Regions from separate parts of the Hominisplanchenecus sp. genome, predicted to be linked through region 2. Evidence: predicted binding sites of a transcription regulator. Region 2 holds the regulator's gene; the other holds the start of a gene.
What was found. The regulator HrcA, encoded in region 2, represses chaperone genes, less so after heat shock. The targets are predictions, from matches to a motif close to TGTTAGCACTCNNNNNNNNNGAGTGCTAACA.
Positions count from the first base shown of each region.

Region 1: groES (co-chaperone GroES) is a predicted target of HrcA. The motif match lies at 5,588-5,618, and genes of this name have one in related genera.

Region 1 covers NZ_JBKVNQ010000003.1:62,118-70,191, reverse strand. Annotated here, with positions in the region: gene ACLTL4_RS00970 (YifB family Mg chelatase-like AAA ATPase) at 1-895, shown strand, start outside; gene dprA (DNA-processing protein DprA) at 846-2,018, shown strand; gene topA (type I DNA topoisomerase) at 2,091-4,166, shown strand; gene codY (GTP-sensing pleiotropic transcriptional regulator CodY) at 4,329-5,123, shown strand; gene groES (co-chaperone GroES) at 5,661-5,945, shown strand; gene groL (chaperonin GroEL) at 5,987-7,615, shown strand; gene ACLTL4_RS00940 (hypothetical protein) at 7,766-8,074, shown strand, end outside.
Region 2 covers NZ_JBKVNQ010000034.1:8,007-16,080, reverse strand. Annotated here, with positions in the region: gene ACLTL4_RS06665 (YDG domain-containing protein) at 1-2,015, opposite strand, end outside; gene dnaJ (molecular chaperone DnaJ) at 2,283-3,452, opposite strand; gene dnaK (molecular chaperone DnaK) at 3,620-5,488, opposite strand; gene grpE (nucleotide exchange factor GrpE) at 5,545-6,159, opposite strand; gene hrcA (heat-inducible transcriptional repressor HrcA) at 6,172-7,215, opposite strand; gene ACLTL4_RS06640 (SGNH/GDSL hydrolase family protein) at 7,425-8,074, shown strand, end outside.

The DNA of each region.
Region 1 (8,074 bases), on a different contig from region 2:
AAGACATCATTTTCTGATGATGGGACCGCCCGGAGCCGGGAAATCGCTGCTTGCAAAATGTATGCCGGGTATTCTGCCGTCCCTGACAATGGAAGAGAGTCTGGAAGTATCTTCCATTTACAGTGTGGCAGGTTTACTGTCCAGTCAACAGCCGCTGATCAGAAACCGTCCATTCCGTGCACCGCACCATACCATATCGCCTTCTGCCCTGGCAGGCGGAGGCAGGATTCCGCGGCCGGGAGAGATCAGTCTTGCACATAAAGGTGTCCTGTTTTTGGATGAATTGGCAGAGTTTAAAAGAGAAACGATCGAAATCTTGCGGCAGCCTATGGAGGAGCGAAGAGTCCATATTTCAAGAGTGTATGGGAGCTATGTGTTTCCGGCAGACTGTATGATCGTTGCAGCCACCAATTTCTGCAAGTGTGGGAATTTTCCCAATCTTGAGAAATGTATCTGCAGTGAGGCGGAGATACGCCGTTATCAGAGCCGGATCAGCCGCCCGATCCTTGACCGCATGGATATCAGTGTGGAGGCCGTAAGAGTAGATTACGATGCACTGATCTGTGAAAAGAAGAGTGAAGATTCCAAGACGATACGAAAAAGAGTTGAGATGGCGGGGCAGATCCAGAGGGAGCGTTATCGGGATACCGGTTATCGCTATAATGCCGATCTGGATGCGGCGGGTATTAAAAAATATTGTAGGACCGGAGAAAAAGAAAAGAAAGTTTTACGGGATGCTTATGAGAAAATGGATCTTACGGCAAGAGCGTGTCATAAGATTTTGAAGGTAGCCCGTACTATTGCGGATATGGAGCAGAAAGAACAGATTGCCGAAGAACATCTGTATGAGGCGATCGGTTACCGCATTTTTGAACAGCGGCAGATCTGGAGGTGAGACAGAAGGGATGCAGGAAAAAGAAGAAAAAACAGAGGATGAAAAACGGAGAGAAAAATGGTTCTGGCTTTGCAGTATCTTAAGCTTTGGAAGAAAAGAAAAACAGATGCTGCTGGATTTTTTCGGTACGCCGGAAGAAATATGGCAGGCCGATGAAAGAGAAATCGGTGAAGTTTTTTGGAAAAATGAAGAACATAAGAAAGCCTTTTTTCGTGAAAAAGCTGCCTGGGATGCGAAAAAGGCATGGAATGAAATGCAGAAAAAAGGCATACGTTTTATCAGCTGTGAAGATACATCCTATCCGCAGAAATTAAAAGAAATTTATGATTATCCGTTCGGACTTTTTATAAGAGGTGAGCTTCCAAAGGAAAATGAGAAGACCGTGGCGATCGTCGGTGCCAGACTGTGCAGTGCCTATGGCAGACATTTTGCGGTAAAGATCGCAGAAGAGCTGGCAGGATATGATATTTCACTTGTAAGCGGCATGGCAAGAGGAATCGATGGCACTGCCCAGAGAGCTGTCATAAAAGGAGGCGGAAAGAGCTATGCGGTACTTGGATGCGGACCGGATATCTGTTACCCGATGCAAAACCGGGATCTGTATCAGAATTTACTGAAAAATGGAGGAGTCTTATCGGAATATCCGCCGGGAAGCAGTCCGCTTCCTTTTCATTTCCCAATGCGAAATCGCATTATCAGTGGCCTTTCGGATTTGGTGATCGTGATAGAGGCAAGAGAAAAAAGCGGATCACTCATCACAGCAGATCAGGCACTGGAACAGGGCAGAGATGTTATGGTGTTGCCGGGCAGAGCCGGAGATGCACTCAGTGCCGGATGCAACCGCCTGATCGACCAGGGAGCCGGCATTTTTCTCTCCACAGATCAGATCCTGGAACGTCTTAAAATTAAGAAAAAAAATCATACAAACACAAAAAAAACATACATTGCACTTGAAAGCGAAGAAAATTTGGTGTATAGTGTTCTGGAATTTCAGGCGAAAAATCTTCAGAGCATAGCAGATGAGACAAACCTCACCCCGCAGAAAGTAAGTGCAATACTGGTTCGCCTGATGCTGTGCGGGCTTGTTGCGGAGGATGTAAAAAATCATTATTCGAAGGTCTGAGGAAAAACAATAAGCACTGTGAAAGCCGTTGCACCGATTTTGGGCGTAAACAGTTGAAAAAGGGGTAAACATATGGCAAAATATCTGATTATTGTTGAGTCACCTACCAAAGTAAAAACCATCAAAAAATTTCTTGGCTCTAACTATGATGTCGCAGCATCAAACGGACATGTACGTGATATGCCAAAAAGTCAGCTGGGGTTTGATGTTGAAAATAATTATGAACCGAAATATATTACCATACGCGGAAAGGGAGATATTCTGGCAGCACTTCGCAAGTCTGTAAAAAAGTCAGATAAAGTATATCTTGCAACGGACCCTGACCGCGAAGGAGAAGCAATCTCCTGGCATTTATCAAAGGCACTGAAACTGGAAGAAAAAGATATCCACAGGATTACCTTCAATGAAATTACGAAAACAGCTGTAAAAGAATCTCTGAAACATCCGCGTGCGATCGATATGGATCTGGTGGATGCACAGCAGGCAAGACGTATGCTGGACCGTATGGTTGGATACCGGATCAGTCCGCTTCTGTGGGCGAAAGTCAAACGAGGCTTAAGTGCAGGCCGTGTACAGTCTGTCACTCTACGGATCATTGCAGACCGCGAGGAAGAAATCGCAGCCTTTATACCGGAAGAATACTGGACCCTGGATGCCGATTTTACGATTCCGGGAGAGCGAAAACCGCTGACTGCCAGATTTTACGGTACGGAAAAAGAAAAGATAACGATTCATTCAAAAGAAGAGCTGGATACGATCACGAAAAAGCTGGAAGGTGCAAAGTACCAGGTGGCGGAAGTGAAAAAAGGAGAACGTACCAAAAAAGCTCCGGTTCCGTTTACAACCAGTACGCTTCAGCAGGAAGCTTCCAAGGTGCTGAATTTCTCCACACAGAAAACCATGCGTGTTGCACAGCAGTTATATGAAGGAGTGGATGTAAAGGGTAGCGGGACTGTTGGTATCATCACCTATCTGCGTACGGATTCCACGCGTATTTCTGATGAAGCCGATGCATCAGCGAGAGCTTATGTCGAAGAAAACTACGGAAAAGAATACGTTTCTGCAGCTGTGCAGGAGAAAAAGAGCGGTAAAAAGATCCAGGATGCTCATGAGGCAATCCGTCCGACGGATATCACGAGGACACCGTTTGCTTTAAAAGAATCGCTCACAAGAGATCAGTTCCGTCTGTATCAGCTGATCTGGAAACGATTTGCCGCAAGCCGTATGGCAAATGCACAGTATACTACGACTTCCGTTAAAATCGATGCAGCCGGATACCGTTTCCATGTATCCGCCTCCAAGAAAAAATTTGACGGTTTTATGGCAGTTTATGTGCAGGACGAAGAAGAAAAGGGCGAGGGAAATCTTCTCGTGAAAGAAATTTCATCAGAGACACAGCTGAACTTTAAGAGTTTTGAGGAAAAGCAGCATTTTACACAGCCGCCGGCACATTATACAGAGGCCGCTCTTGTCAAAACGCTGGAAGAGCTTGGAATCGGACGTCCAAGTACTTATGCACCGACGATTACCACGATCATCAACCGCCGCTATGTGGCAAAAGAAAATAAAAACCTGTATATGACAGAACTTGGAGAAGTCGTAAACAATATCATGGTACAGGCATTCCCGAGTATTGTGGATGTCAATTTTACAGCAAACATGGAATCTCTGCTGGATAAAGTGGAGGAAGGCGTGGTCAACTGGAAAACGGTTGTCAGCAATTTCTATCCGGATCTGGACGAAGCAGTTTTAAATGCAGAGAAAGAACTTGCAAAAGTCAAGATTGAAGACGAAGTGACCGATATTGTCTGTGAAGAGTGCGGCCGCAACATGGTCATTAAATATGGTCCGCATGGCAGATTCCTTGCCTGCCCGGGATTCCCGGAGTGCCGAAATACCAAACCCTATCTGGAAAAGATCGGTGTGGCATGCCCGAAATGCGGCAAGGACATTGTGCTTCGAAAGACCAAAAAGGGCAGAAAGTATTATGGATGTGAAAATAATCCGGACTGTGATTTCATGTCCTGGCAGAAACCTTCCAAAGAAAAATGTCCGAAATGCGGAGGCATTATGGTTGAGAAGGGAAATAAGCTTCTTTGCATCAATGAAGCATGCGGTTATATTGAAAATAAATTTCAAAAAGAATAATTGTGCGAAATTTCACGCCAGAAAAGCAAAAAAAGCTGCTGTTTGCAGCTTTTTTGCGTTAAATATATTGAAAATTCAAAAGAATTATGATAAATTAAAAATATGCCAAGAATAGCAGGGGAAATCGTGCAAAAGACAAAAAAGGCAGAAGGGAGAAGAGCGATGAGTGTACAGTTATTAGACAAGACTCGAAAAATCAACAAACTTTTACACAACAACAACAGCAGTAAAGTCGTATTCAATGATATCTGTGAAGTACTGTCAGAAATTCTGGAGTCCAATGTGCTTGTGATCAGCAAAAAAGGAAAAGTACTTGGAATCAGCATCACACCAAACGTAGAAGAAATCAAAGAACTGATCGATGATGAAGTTGGGGGCCACATTGATGAACTTCTGAATGAACGTTTTCTGGGTGTTTTATCTACAAAAGAAAATGTCAATCTGGAGACACTGGGATTTGAAAGCGGAGATGTAAAAAAATATCAGGCGATTATCAATCCGATCGATATTGCAGGAGAGCGTCTCGGTACGGTATTTATGTACAAATGCGGAGAAGGATATGATATTGATGATATCATCCTCAGCGAGTATGGTACGACCGTGGTCGGTCTGGAAATGATGCGTTCTGTGCATGAAGAGAATGCGGAGGAGAATCGTAAAGTTCAAATCGTAAAATCAGCTATCAGTACACTTTCTTTCTCAGAACTTGAGGCGATCATCCATATTTTCGATGAACTGGACGGAACAGAAGGCATTCTGGTAGCCAGCAAGATCGCAGACCGTGTCGGAATCACACGTTCGGTTATTGTAAATGCACTTCGGAAATTTGAAAGTGCAGGTGTGATTGAGTCCCGTTCCTCCGGAATGAAAGGAACGTACATCAAAGTCCTGAATGATGTGGTATTTCAGGAACTGGATGATATTAAAAAGAAACGAAAAGAGAACGCCCAGGGATAAGCACGTAAAATTGTTTTATCTCAGTCGAGAAGACTCCCACTTCTGTAAGTGGTGAGTAATAACAAGTCTTTCTCAGTGGGAGTACAATCTCCGACTGAGATAAACGCTCCGCGAGAATGTGCAGTGATTCTGAGAAGAATATGTCAGCTTTCGCTGACCAGAATCACGCACCAAGTCTCACGTGCGTTCGACTTGAAACGATTTAAACAGGAAAAGAACCATTGCAGAAAAACGGGATTTTCAGTTTTTGCAGTGGTTCTTTTTCTAAGTATAATGTTAAAATCAGAAGAGATTGTACAATTACTTTTGACACCCACATCATCTATAAAAAAAGTATAAAATACAAAAAAATGAGAAAACATGAGAAAATACGAGGAATAAAAAGAATTAAAGAGAATATAAATAAATATACGAAAATAATTCCGCTTGCACATTTTGAGGAAGTTCACTATTATATGTACTAAAGTTAGCACTCGATAAAAGTGAGTGCTAATAACATGATAAATAAGGCGATTATAATTTAAGGAGGAATATAAAATGAAGTTAGTACCATTAGGTGACAGAGTTGTATTAAAACAGTTTGAAGCAGAAGAGACAACAAAGTCCGGTATTATTCTGGCAAGCAAATCTCAGGAAAAACCACAGGAAGCAGAAGTTGTTGCAGTCGGACCTGGCGGAATGGTAGACGGCAAAGAAGTAACCATGCAGGTGAAAGTCGGAGATAAAGTTATCTATTCAAAATATGCAGGAAATGAAGTAAAACTGGAAGACGAAGAATATATCATCGTAAAACAGAATGATATTCTGGCAGTTGTTGAATAACAGGATAGATTAAATCAAGAATTAACTGGAGGTTGATTGATATGGCAAAGGAAATTAAATACGGTTCAGAAGCAAGAACAGCACTGGCAGCAGGTGTTGATAAACTGGCAAATACAGTAAAAGTAACACTTGGACCGAAAGGAAGAAACGTTGTTCTGGATAAACAGTATGGTGCTCCGCTGATTACAAACGACGGTGTTACCATTGCAAAGGAGATCGAGCTGGAAGATGCATTCGAGAACATGGGTGCACAGCTGGTAAAAGAAGTTGCTACCAAGACCAATGATGTAGCAGGTGATGGTACCACAACTGCTACCGTTCTGGCTCAGGCAATGATCCAGGCAGGTATGAAAAATCTGGCAGCAGGTGCAAACCCGATCATCCTGCGTAAAGGTATGAAAAAAGCAACACAGGCAGCTGTGGATGCTATCGCAGCTATGAGCAGCAAAGTAAACGGCAAACATCAGATGGCAAGAGTAGCAGCTATTTCCGCAGGTGATGATGAAGTCGGAAATATGGTAGCAGATGCCATGGAAAAAGTTTCCAATGATGGTGTTATCACGATTGAAGAGTCCAAGACCATGAAAACAGAACTGGATCTGGTAGAAGGTATGCAGTTTGACCGCGGCTATATTTCCGCATACATGGCAACAGATATGGAAAAAATGGAAGCTGTCTTGGATGATCCGTACATCCTGATCACAGACAAAAAGATTTCCAATATCCAGGAGATTCTGCCGCTGCTGGAGCAGATTGTACAGTCCGGTAAGAAACTGCTGATCATCGCAGAGGATATCGAAGGAGAAGCTCTGACGACTCTGATTCTGAACAAACTGCGTGGTACTTTCCAGGTAGTCGGTGTAAAAGCTCCAGGTTATGGTGACAGAAGAAAAGAAATGCTCAAAGATATCGCAATCCTGACCGGCGGTGAAGTCATTTCCGAAGAACTGGGACTGGAACTGAAAGATACACAGATCAGCCAGCTTGGACGTGCAAAATCTGTCAAAGTGAAAAAAGAGAATACCGTTATCGTTGACGGAATGGGCGATAAGAAAGAAATCGAAAACAGAATCGCACAGATCAAAGCTACGATCGAAGTTACAACTTCTGAATTTGATAAAGAAAAACTGCAGGAGAGACTTGCGAAACTGGCAGGCGGCGTAGCAGTGATCCGTGTCGGTGCAGCTACCGAAACAGAGATGAAAGAAGCAAAACTGCGTATGGAAGATGCTCTGAATGCAACAAGAGCAGCCGTAGAAGAAGGCATTGTAGCAGGAGGCGGATCTGCATACATCCATGCATCCAAGGAAGTTGCAAAACTGGTAGATACTCTGGAAGGAGATGAGAAGACCGGTGCATCCGTGATCCTCAAAGCACTGGAAGCTCCACTGCATCAGATCGCTGCAAATGCAGGACTGGAAGGAGCTGTTATCATCAACAAAGTAAGAGAATCTGAGGTAGGTGTCGGATTTGATGCATACAATGAGAAATATGTAAACATGGTAGAAGAAGGAATCCTGGATCCTGCAAAAGTGACAAGAAGTGCACTGCAGAATGCAACCAGTGTTGCATCCACTTTCCTGACAACCGAATCCTGTGTTGCGAACATCAAAGAAGAAACACCTGCAATGCCGGCAGGCGGAGCCCCGGGAATGGGCGGAATGATGTAATAAAAGAACCGAGCTAAGAAAAAGCGGTTACAGAGAACAAATCTGTAACTGCTTTTTTTTAAAATTCCTTTTACAAGATGAGAATTTCGTGTATAATAAAAAACAGGGCATATAATAGTATGAAATCAGAAGAAAGCAGGAAAAAAATGTATGAAGGATTGGTACACAGAAAAAAGAGTCTCAAGATCCATTTTCGGTTCCATTCTGGAGTATGAATACCTGTATCTGAATGGAGAGCTGGATATTGACTGCATTTACCTGAAAAAGAGACGGGAACACATCGGTACTTACAAAGTGGCAGATATGGAAGCTCTGTTTCCGCTGGATGCAAAACGTTTTCGAGAATATCGAAAAGATAAGAACATCAAGATCAGAGACTGTTCCGCCGGGCGAAGAGGCATGCGGTATGGCATGCTGATACCGAGAGCGGAGCAGAAGGATCTGCTGATTTTTGAACCA
Region 2 (8,074 bases):
GTGGAATTATCCGTTACACCGGTGAATTTCACATCACTCTCTTTTGCTTCCTGCGGAGCACGCAATGTCTTTACCGATACCGAAACCGGATCACTTGCCAGATAATTGTCGGATTCCGGGATTCTTGTATAAATCTTATAGCTTGTTCCCGCCTTCAGATCCTGCTCTTCACCGTCTACTTCATTGACATAGGTGATCGTGGAAGCTTTCTTCGCCAGTTTCCATTCATCATCCTTTGCCTTTTCCGAATAAGCATATTCCTGACCGGCTACGGTCTTGTATTTCAGATACTGATAATGACGTTCGGTCACTTCCGGCTTGGTCAGTGTGATGCCGAGGGATTTCATCAGTTCCTCAGTAAGAGGAGCCTTTGTGATCTCTGCGGAGATATCATCAACGGAAGCAACGGTGTAGCACTCTGCTGGATCACCGGAAAGTGTCACTTCTGCTTTGATATTCTTTGCTGTTGCCACATCCGCATGGTCATATACAAAAGTTGCTTTTGCCACAGCAAGAACATCTGATGCTTTGTCACCGTCTACGATACCGGAAAATCCGGATAAGGTACAGGTATCATCCGGAACATCGGTCGTACCGTCATACACTTTGGTTGCTTTGTTCTTAGATGTTGTGCTTGTTTTATTGACACTGATCAGCGGTGTCAGTTCTTTCTTTTCGATTTTATAGTTTACGGTTCCGGACAATATGTGATCATAACCAAAAGTATCCGTCACAAGCACTTCATTCAGACTAAACGATTTTTCATCCGGTTTTTCTTTTATATTTTTCTTTGTTACTTTATAACCTTTTGCTGTTCCGTCTTTCAGTTCCAGAGAAGAATCCATTGCTTCATCATAATCTCTCAAGGAAACCTCTGGCGTATAATCTTTTGCCGCACTGACAGTGATAATATCTACATTTTCCAGTTTTTCACCATATGTTGTCGTGAGGTCTGCTCCGACCTTTACAGTATACGCCGTCGCACTCTTGCCCTTTTTCAGATTACCGTCTTCGTAAGTGTAGTTCTGCTCTTTTGCAGTGATGCTGTCCGTTGTTTCCTCAGAAGAAGTAAAGGTAACTGCTTTGATGGAAAATGCTACGGTAGATGCAGGCTGAAAATATACAACTGCTTTTCCGTTGCTGTCGCTCCAGACCGTATTGGCATCCATGCTGACATCTGCACCATTTAATTGTACGTTATCAATCGTGCATACTGCATCTTTCTCTACGGTAAACTCCGATGCTTTTAACGTAAGATCTCCTGATTTTACATCATTTGTGACTTTACATGCAATAGAACCACCATTAAGAGAAACCTGTGTACTTTTGATCGTACCACTTCCAAATAATGTTCCACCTTCTACGGTTGTTTCAGCTACATCAATACTGCCCTTCAGATTTGCCTTACCATTGCTGGTCTTTGCGAACTGAACCTTTCCTTCTCCGCTGATCGTACCGATTATATTAGTCGTTGTTCCTTTCAAAACAATCGTCAGCGTTGCTCCAGATTTTACGATAACTTCTCCAAGAGAAGCACCATCACTTAAAGTTAATGTAACTGCTTTATCTTCCAAAATAGTATACTTTCCATTTTCATTTTTATAATCCACGTTCGGTGTACCATTCGGAGTTATTTTTCCGGCTGTCTTTACTTTTTTTCCAACCGCACCTTTTTTTTGTCCGGCTTCGCCTTCTGTTTGAGGTGTCTGCTCTGTTATCACTGCTTCGCTCTCAATAACTGCCTGTGACTCACTTTCCGGGACAAAACCACCCTTGATCTCAGTTTCTTTGTCTTTGTGATGTTTTGTCTCCTGGTTTTTTGTCTCTTGATGCTTTGTCTCTGTTTCTGTATTTGCAGACTCACTTTCTGTATCACTTGAAATAACCTGTACTGCCTGCGTATCGCCCTCAGAGCTGTCTTTTCCTGCCGCCAGCACAGATGCCGGAACCATGGAAACTGACAGGCTGAAAGACATACATATAATCATTAACTTTTTCAGTAATTTTAATTTCATATCCAACTTACCTGCTTTCACCAAATCTATGTATAAAGCTATAGTTATACCTATACATCATATTCTATTCTTTTCAAGCTTTCTTGTCAACGTCAGAAACCTTAAGTTTCTGTTACGTCATACACGAATCATGTTTCTGCATATCAAAACAGCAAGTATTTTTATGGTGAAAATGTTTCCTTTCCGATAACTTTCATGTACAAAAATGCACCGCGGATCTCTCCCGGGTGCATTTTTTGAATTTCAGCTTTTTTATTGTTCTCAGGGTCAGTCTTCAAATGTTTCTTTTATTTTTTCCATAAAGCTCTTCTTTTTCGGCTTTTCCTGTTTACTATCGTTAATCTTACCGTTGACTGCCTCATCATACTTACGCAGGTATTCCTTTGCCTCTTCGTTCAGCTTTGTCGGAACCTGAACAACAAGTGTTACATAATGGTCTCCGCGGATATTTTTGTTGCGAAGAGAAGGCACACCTTTTCCTTTAAGACGGATCTTGGTATCCGTCTGTGTTCCAGGTTTGATATCGTATGCCATATCGCCGTCTACGGTTGTGATATGGATCTGTCCGCCCAGTGCTGCCTGTGCAAAGGTGACAGGAGCAGTAGAATAAATATTCATATCCTGTCTCTGGAAGATCGGATGACGTTCTACCTGAACTTCAACCAGCAGATCCCCTCTTGGGCCGCCGTTTACACCCGGTTCACCCTTTTCACGAATACGGATGCTCTGTCCGTTGTCAATACCGGCCGGGATCGTCACTGCGATCTTCTTGCGGTTTGTGATGTAACCGCTTCCGTGGCAGTCCGCACATTTCTCTTTTACGATCTTACCGCTTCCGTTACAGTCCGGACAGGTCTGTACATTTCTTACCGTGCCAAACAGGGACTGCTGTGTATATACGATCTGACCTTTACCGCCGCATTTCGGACAAGTCTCCGGACTGGTTCCTGGTTTTGCACCTGTTCCATGGCAGGTTGTACACTCATCCTTCAGATTCAGATCCAGCTGTTTTTCGCATCCGAATACTGCCTCCTCAAAGGTAATCCTTACCGCTGTCCTGACATTGGCACCTTTCATCGGTCCATTGTTTGCACGTCTGCTGCGACCGCCTCCGAAAAGATCTCCGAAAATATCACCAAAGATATCTCCCATATCGCCGCCGTTGAAATCAAAGCCGCCGAATCCTCCGGCACCTCCGCCGCCCTGTTCAAACGCAGCATGTCCGAACTGATCATACTGTCTGCGTTTTTCTGCATCGCTTAACACGGCATATGCTTCCGATGCCTCTTTAAATTTCTTTTCTGCTTCTTTGTCTCCCGGGTTCATATCTGGATGATATTTTTTTGCAAGCTGACGGTATGCTTTTTTAATGGTAGCTTCATCCGCCCCTCTGTCAACGCCGAGAACTTCATAGTAATCTCGCTTATTCTCTGCCATCTTTAATCCTCCACATGCACGGCAACCTTCCAGAACCTGCCTGTTTGCAGTTCCTTACGGCCTGATTGCTGACACAAGGCAGGAATGAACACATCCCTGCCTGTGTATATTGTAACTGTTTAGCATCTTAACAGTTACGATGCAAAAATTTATTAAAAGTTACTTTTTTATACTTCTTTGTAATCACCGTCTACAACATCATCAGACTGATAGCTGCTGTTATCTGCTCCGGCATTCATATCAGGACCTGCCTGAGCTGCTCCGTTTGCCTGTGCCTGCTGCTCATACATCTTTGCAAATACTTTCTGAGCACTTTCCATCAGTTTTTCTTTTGCTGCTTTGATCTCAGCAACCTGTGACTCTGTCATTTCTTCCGGATTGCTCTTTGCGATCAGGTCTTTCAGTTCGTTCAAGTCAGCTTCTACTGCTGTCTTGTCATTTGCATCTACTTTATCGCCAACTTCTTCCAATGCTTTTTCGGTCTGGAATACCATAGCGTCTGCATCGTTTCTTGTGTCGATTGCTTCTTTTCTCTTCTTATCCTGAGCTTCATACTCAGCAGCTTCTTTGACTGCTTTGTCGATATCAGACTCAGACATATTAGATCCGGAAGTAATGGTGATGTGCTGTTCTTTTCCGGTTCCCAGATCTTTTGCGGATACGTTTACGATACCGTTTGCATCAATATCGAATGTAACTTCGATCTGAGGCACACCTCTTCTTGCTGGTGGGATACCATCCAGACGGAACTGACCAAGAGATTTGTTATCTTTCGCAAACTGTCTTTCACCCTGTACAACGTGGATATCAACAGCTGTCTGATTATCTGCTGCGGTTGAGAAGATCTGGCTCTTCTTGGTCGGGATGGTTGTATTTCTCTCGATCAGTCTTGTTGCAACACCACCCATTGTCTCAATAGACAGTGACAGCGGAGTTACATCCAGCAACAGGATATCGCCTGCACCGGCATCGCCTGCCAGTTTACCACCCTGTACGGAAGCACCAAGTGCTACACACTCATCCGGGTTCAGAGATTTGCTTGGTTCATGTCCGGTCAGAGCTTTTACTTTATCCTGTACAGCCGGAATACGTGTAGAACCACCAACCAGCAGTACTTTGGAGATCTCGCTTGCTGTCAGACCTGCATCTCTCAGTGCGGTGTTAACAGGTGTAGCGGTTCTCTCTACCAGATCGTGTGTCAGTTCATCGAATTTTGCTCTTGTCAGATTCATATCGAAATGTTTCGGACCTTCAGCAGTTGCTGTGATGAATGGCAGGTTGATGTTTGTGGTTGTTGCAGAAGAAAGCTCTTTCTTTGCTTTTTCAGCAGCTTCTTTTAATCTCTGCAGTGCCATTTTATCGTTTGACAGGTCTACGCCCTCATTTTTCTTGAACTCAGCCAGCATGTAGTCTGTGATCTTCTGGTCGAAGTCATCACCACCCAGTCTGTTGTCTCCGGCTGTTGACAGTACTTCGATAACGCCGTCACCGATCTCAATGATGGATACGTCGAATGTACCGCCACCTAAGTCGTATACCATGATCTTCTGTTCTTTTTCATTGTCCAGTCCATATGCCAGAGCTGCTGCGGTCGGCTCGTTGATGATACGTTTTACATCAAGACCTGCGATCTTACCGGCATCTTTGGTTGCCTGACGCTGTGCATCATTAAAATATGCCGGTACCGTGATAACTGCTTCGGTAACTTTTTCGCCCAGGTAGTTTTCTGCATCTGCTTTCAGTTTCTGCAGGATCATTGCGGAAATCTCCTGCGGAGAATATTTCTTGTCGTCGATGGTTACACGATAATCGGTACCCATATGTCTTTTAATAGAAGAAATTGTTTTGTCAGCGTTTGTAACTGCCTGACGTTTTGCAGGTTCACCGACCAGTCTCTCACCTGTTTTTGTGAATGCCACAACAGATGGTGTTGTTCTTGCACCTTCTGTATTTGCGATAACAACCGGTTTGCCACCTTCCATAACTGCTACACAGCTGTTCGTTGTTCCTAAGTCAATACCAATAATTTTACCCATGATAAATTCCTCCTGTTTTATTCTGCTTTTATACTGAATTTTGTCAACTTTTTAATTTAGTTTGCTACTTTTACCATGCTGTGGCGAACCACACTGTCACGGTACATATAGCCTTTCTGAAGTTCTTCCGCTACGACATTTTCGCCGTACTGTTCATCTTCCACATGCATCACTGCATTATGGAAATTCGGATCGAACTCATTTCCTTCTGCCTCGATGGCTTTTACTCCGAGCTCTTCCAGGCTTGCTACAAACTGTTTGTAGATCTTATCCATACCCTGTGCAAATGGCTGTTCTTTTTCCTCATCGGAAAGAGTTGCCAGTCCGCGTTCGAAATTATCGATCACCGGAAGCATCTTTTCAATGACACTCTTTGCACCGACCTCAAACATGGCTGCTTTTTCTTTTTCCGTTCTTTTACGGAAATTATCGAACTCTGCCATCTGGCGTTTCAGACGATCAGTCAGTTCTTCGATCTGCTCGTCTTTTTTATCTTTCTTTTCTTTTTTCTTACCAAAGAAGCCTTTCTTTTCCGGCTGTTCTTCTTTTGCGGCAGCTGTATCGCTTTCTGCCTTTTCCGTTTCCGGCTGTTTTTCTTCTCCTGCAGTCGGTTCTGCAGTTTTTTCTATTTCTTCATCAGCAGGCTTTGTGTTTTTTGTTTCCTCTGCCATACAATCACCTCTCTAGTTGTCTTCTTTTTTCTTACCAAATATATCATCCAATTGAGTTGTCAGTGTTTTTAAGGTACCGACAACTCTGTCATAATCCATTCTTTTCGGTCCGATGATACCGATCGTACCTCGCATACCATCGCCCAGCTCGTAAGTAGCTGTCACAACACTGCAGTCCTTCATCGTCTGCACCGGTGTCTCATTTCCGATGTAAACCTGAATGCCGGTGTTCTTGTCATCTGCCATCGTATCGGCTACCAGATCCGCCAGCTGTTTCTTTTCTTCAAAGGTACCGATCAGGCTGCTCGCCTTTTCACTGTCTGACAGTTCCGGATATTTGAAGATGTTCGTCGCTCCGCTTGTATAGATCTCCATCTCTTCTTCATCCATCTGGATCGCTTCTGCGACTGCATCCAGAACGCTGTTTACAACCTCGCTGTGGATACCAGCCTCCTCTTTGATCTTTGCGATCGTTGTCAGATTGATCTGATCCATCGTAAGACCATTCAAACTGGTGTTAAGCAGAATGTTCAGCTTCAATACCGTTTCCTGATCCAGTCCGTGATGAAGCGAGATCATTTTATTCTTCACTACGTTGCCTTCCGTAACAACAACAGCTAACAGCTGATCTTCGCTTACTATGGAAAGCTGGATAAACTTAAGCTTTGTTCTGTGATACTGCGGCCCTGTGATCATCGAAGCATAATTTGTGTTGGCTGCAAGGAACTGTGCCACACGCTTCAGGACCATTTCCATCTTATCCTGCTTTTCGATCATCAGCTCCTTCATTTCCGTTACCTGCTGTTCTTTCTCTTCCATCAGGTGGTTCACATACAGACGATAACCAAGGTCTGAAGGAATCCTGCCGGCTGAAGTATGCGGCTGGATGATGTATCCAAGCTCTTCCAGATCTGCCATTTCATTTCGGATGGTTGCGGAGCTCAGATTCAAATCCGCATATTTGGAGATTGTCCTCGAACCAACCGGTTCTCCCGTCTCCAGATACGTCTTGATGATCGCCTGAAGTATCTTCCATTTTCTCTCATCTAACTGCATCCTTGAATCCTCCTTCCTGTTATTAGCACTCATCTTAGTGGAGTGCTAACATCCTTGTACCTAAAATAGCACTACGCATATTCTTTGTCAAGAGGTTTTTTTCATTTTTTATAAAAATTGACTTTTTTCCGGAATGCGTTATACTAAAGAGGTCAGAAAAACAGAATCTGACCTAAAAAAACGATCACATAAAATTTCAGGGGGTTCTTATGAAACGAAAAACCACAAATCTTGTCATTGTACTGCTCAGTTTTCTGATTGCAGCTCTGATCGCACTGGCCGTATTTATGACCTGGTTTACAAAGGAACAGACCGCTTTTCTGGAAAAAAGCTTACGTGATGTGAAAAACGAACATTCTGTGCAGGATTCATCTGATACCGCAGACACTTCTGACCATATTGTCTCCTCTTCCTGTCATCACTTTCTTTTTGTCGGAGATTCCAGAACGGTCGGCATGGAGGAAGCCATGCAGGATTCCGATGATGCGGATACCTGCTCTTATATAGGAAAAGTCGGGGAAGGTTACTACTGGCTTGTGAACGAGGGCATCGATCAGCTTCGCACCTCTCTTTCCAAAGAGCCGGATGCTACTGTTGTGTTTAATCTTGGCGTCAATGATCTGAGTGAGATCGACCGTTATCTTGCGTTTTATCCTCAGATTTTTGCAGAATATCCGAACGCTTCTTTCTATATTATGTCTGTGAATCCGGTAGGCGATGCATGCTCCGGTGCTTCCAACGAAGAAATCCGGGATTTTAATGCAAAATTAAAAGAATCTTTTCCGGATCAGTACCTGGATTGCTATGATTATCTGGAACAGAATGGTTTTTCAACGGTAGATGATCTTCATTATACAAA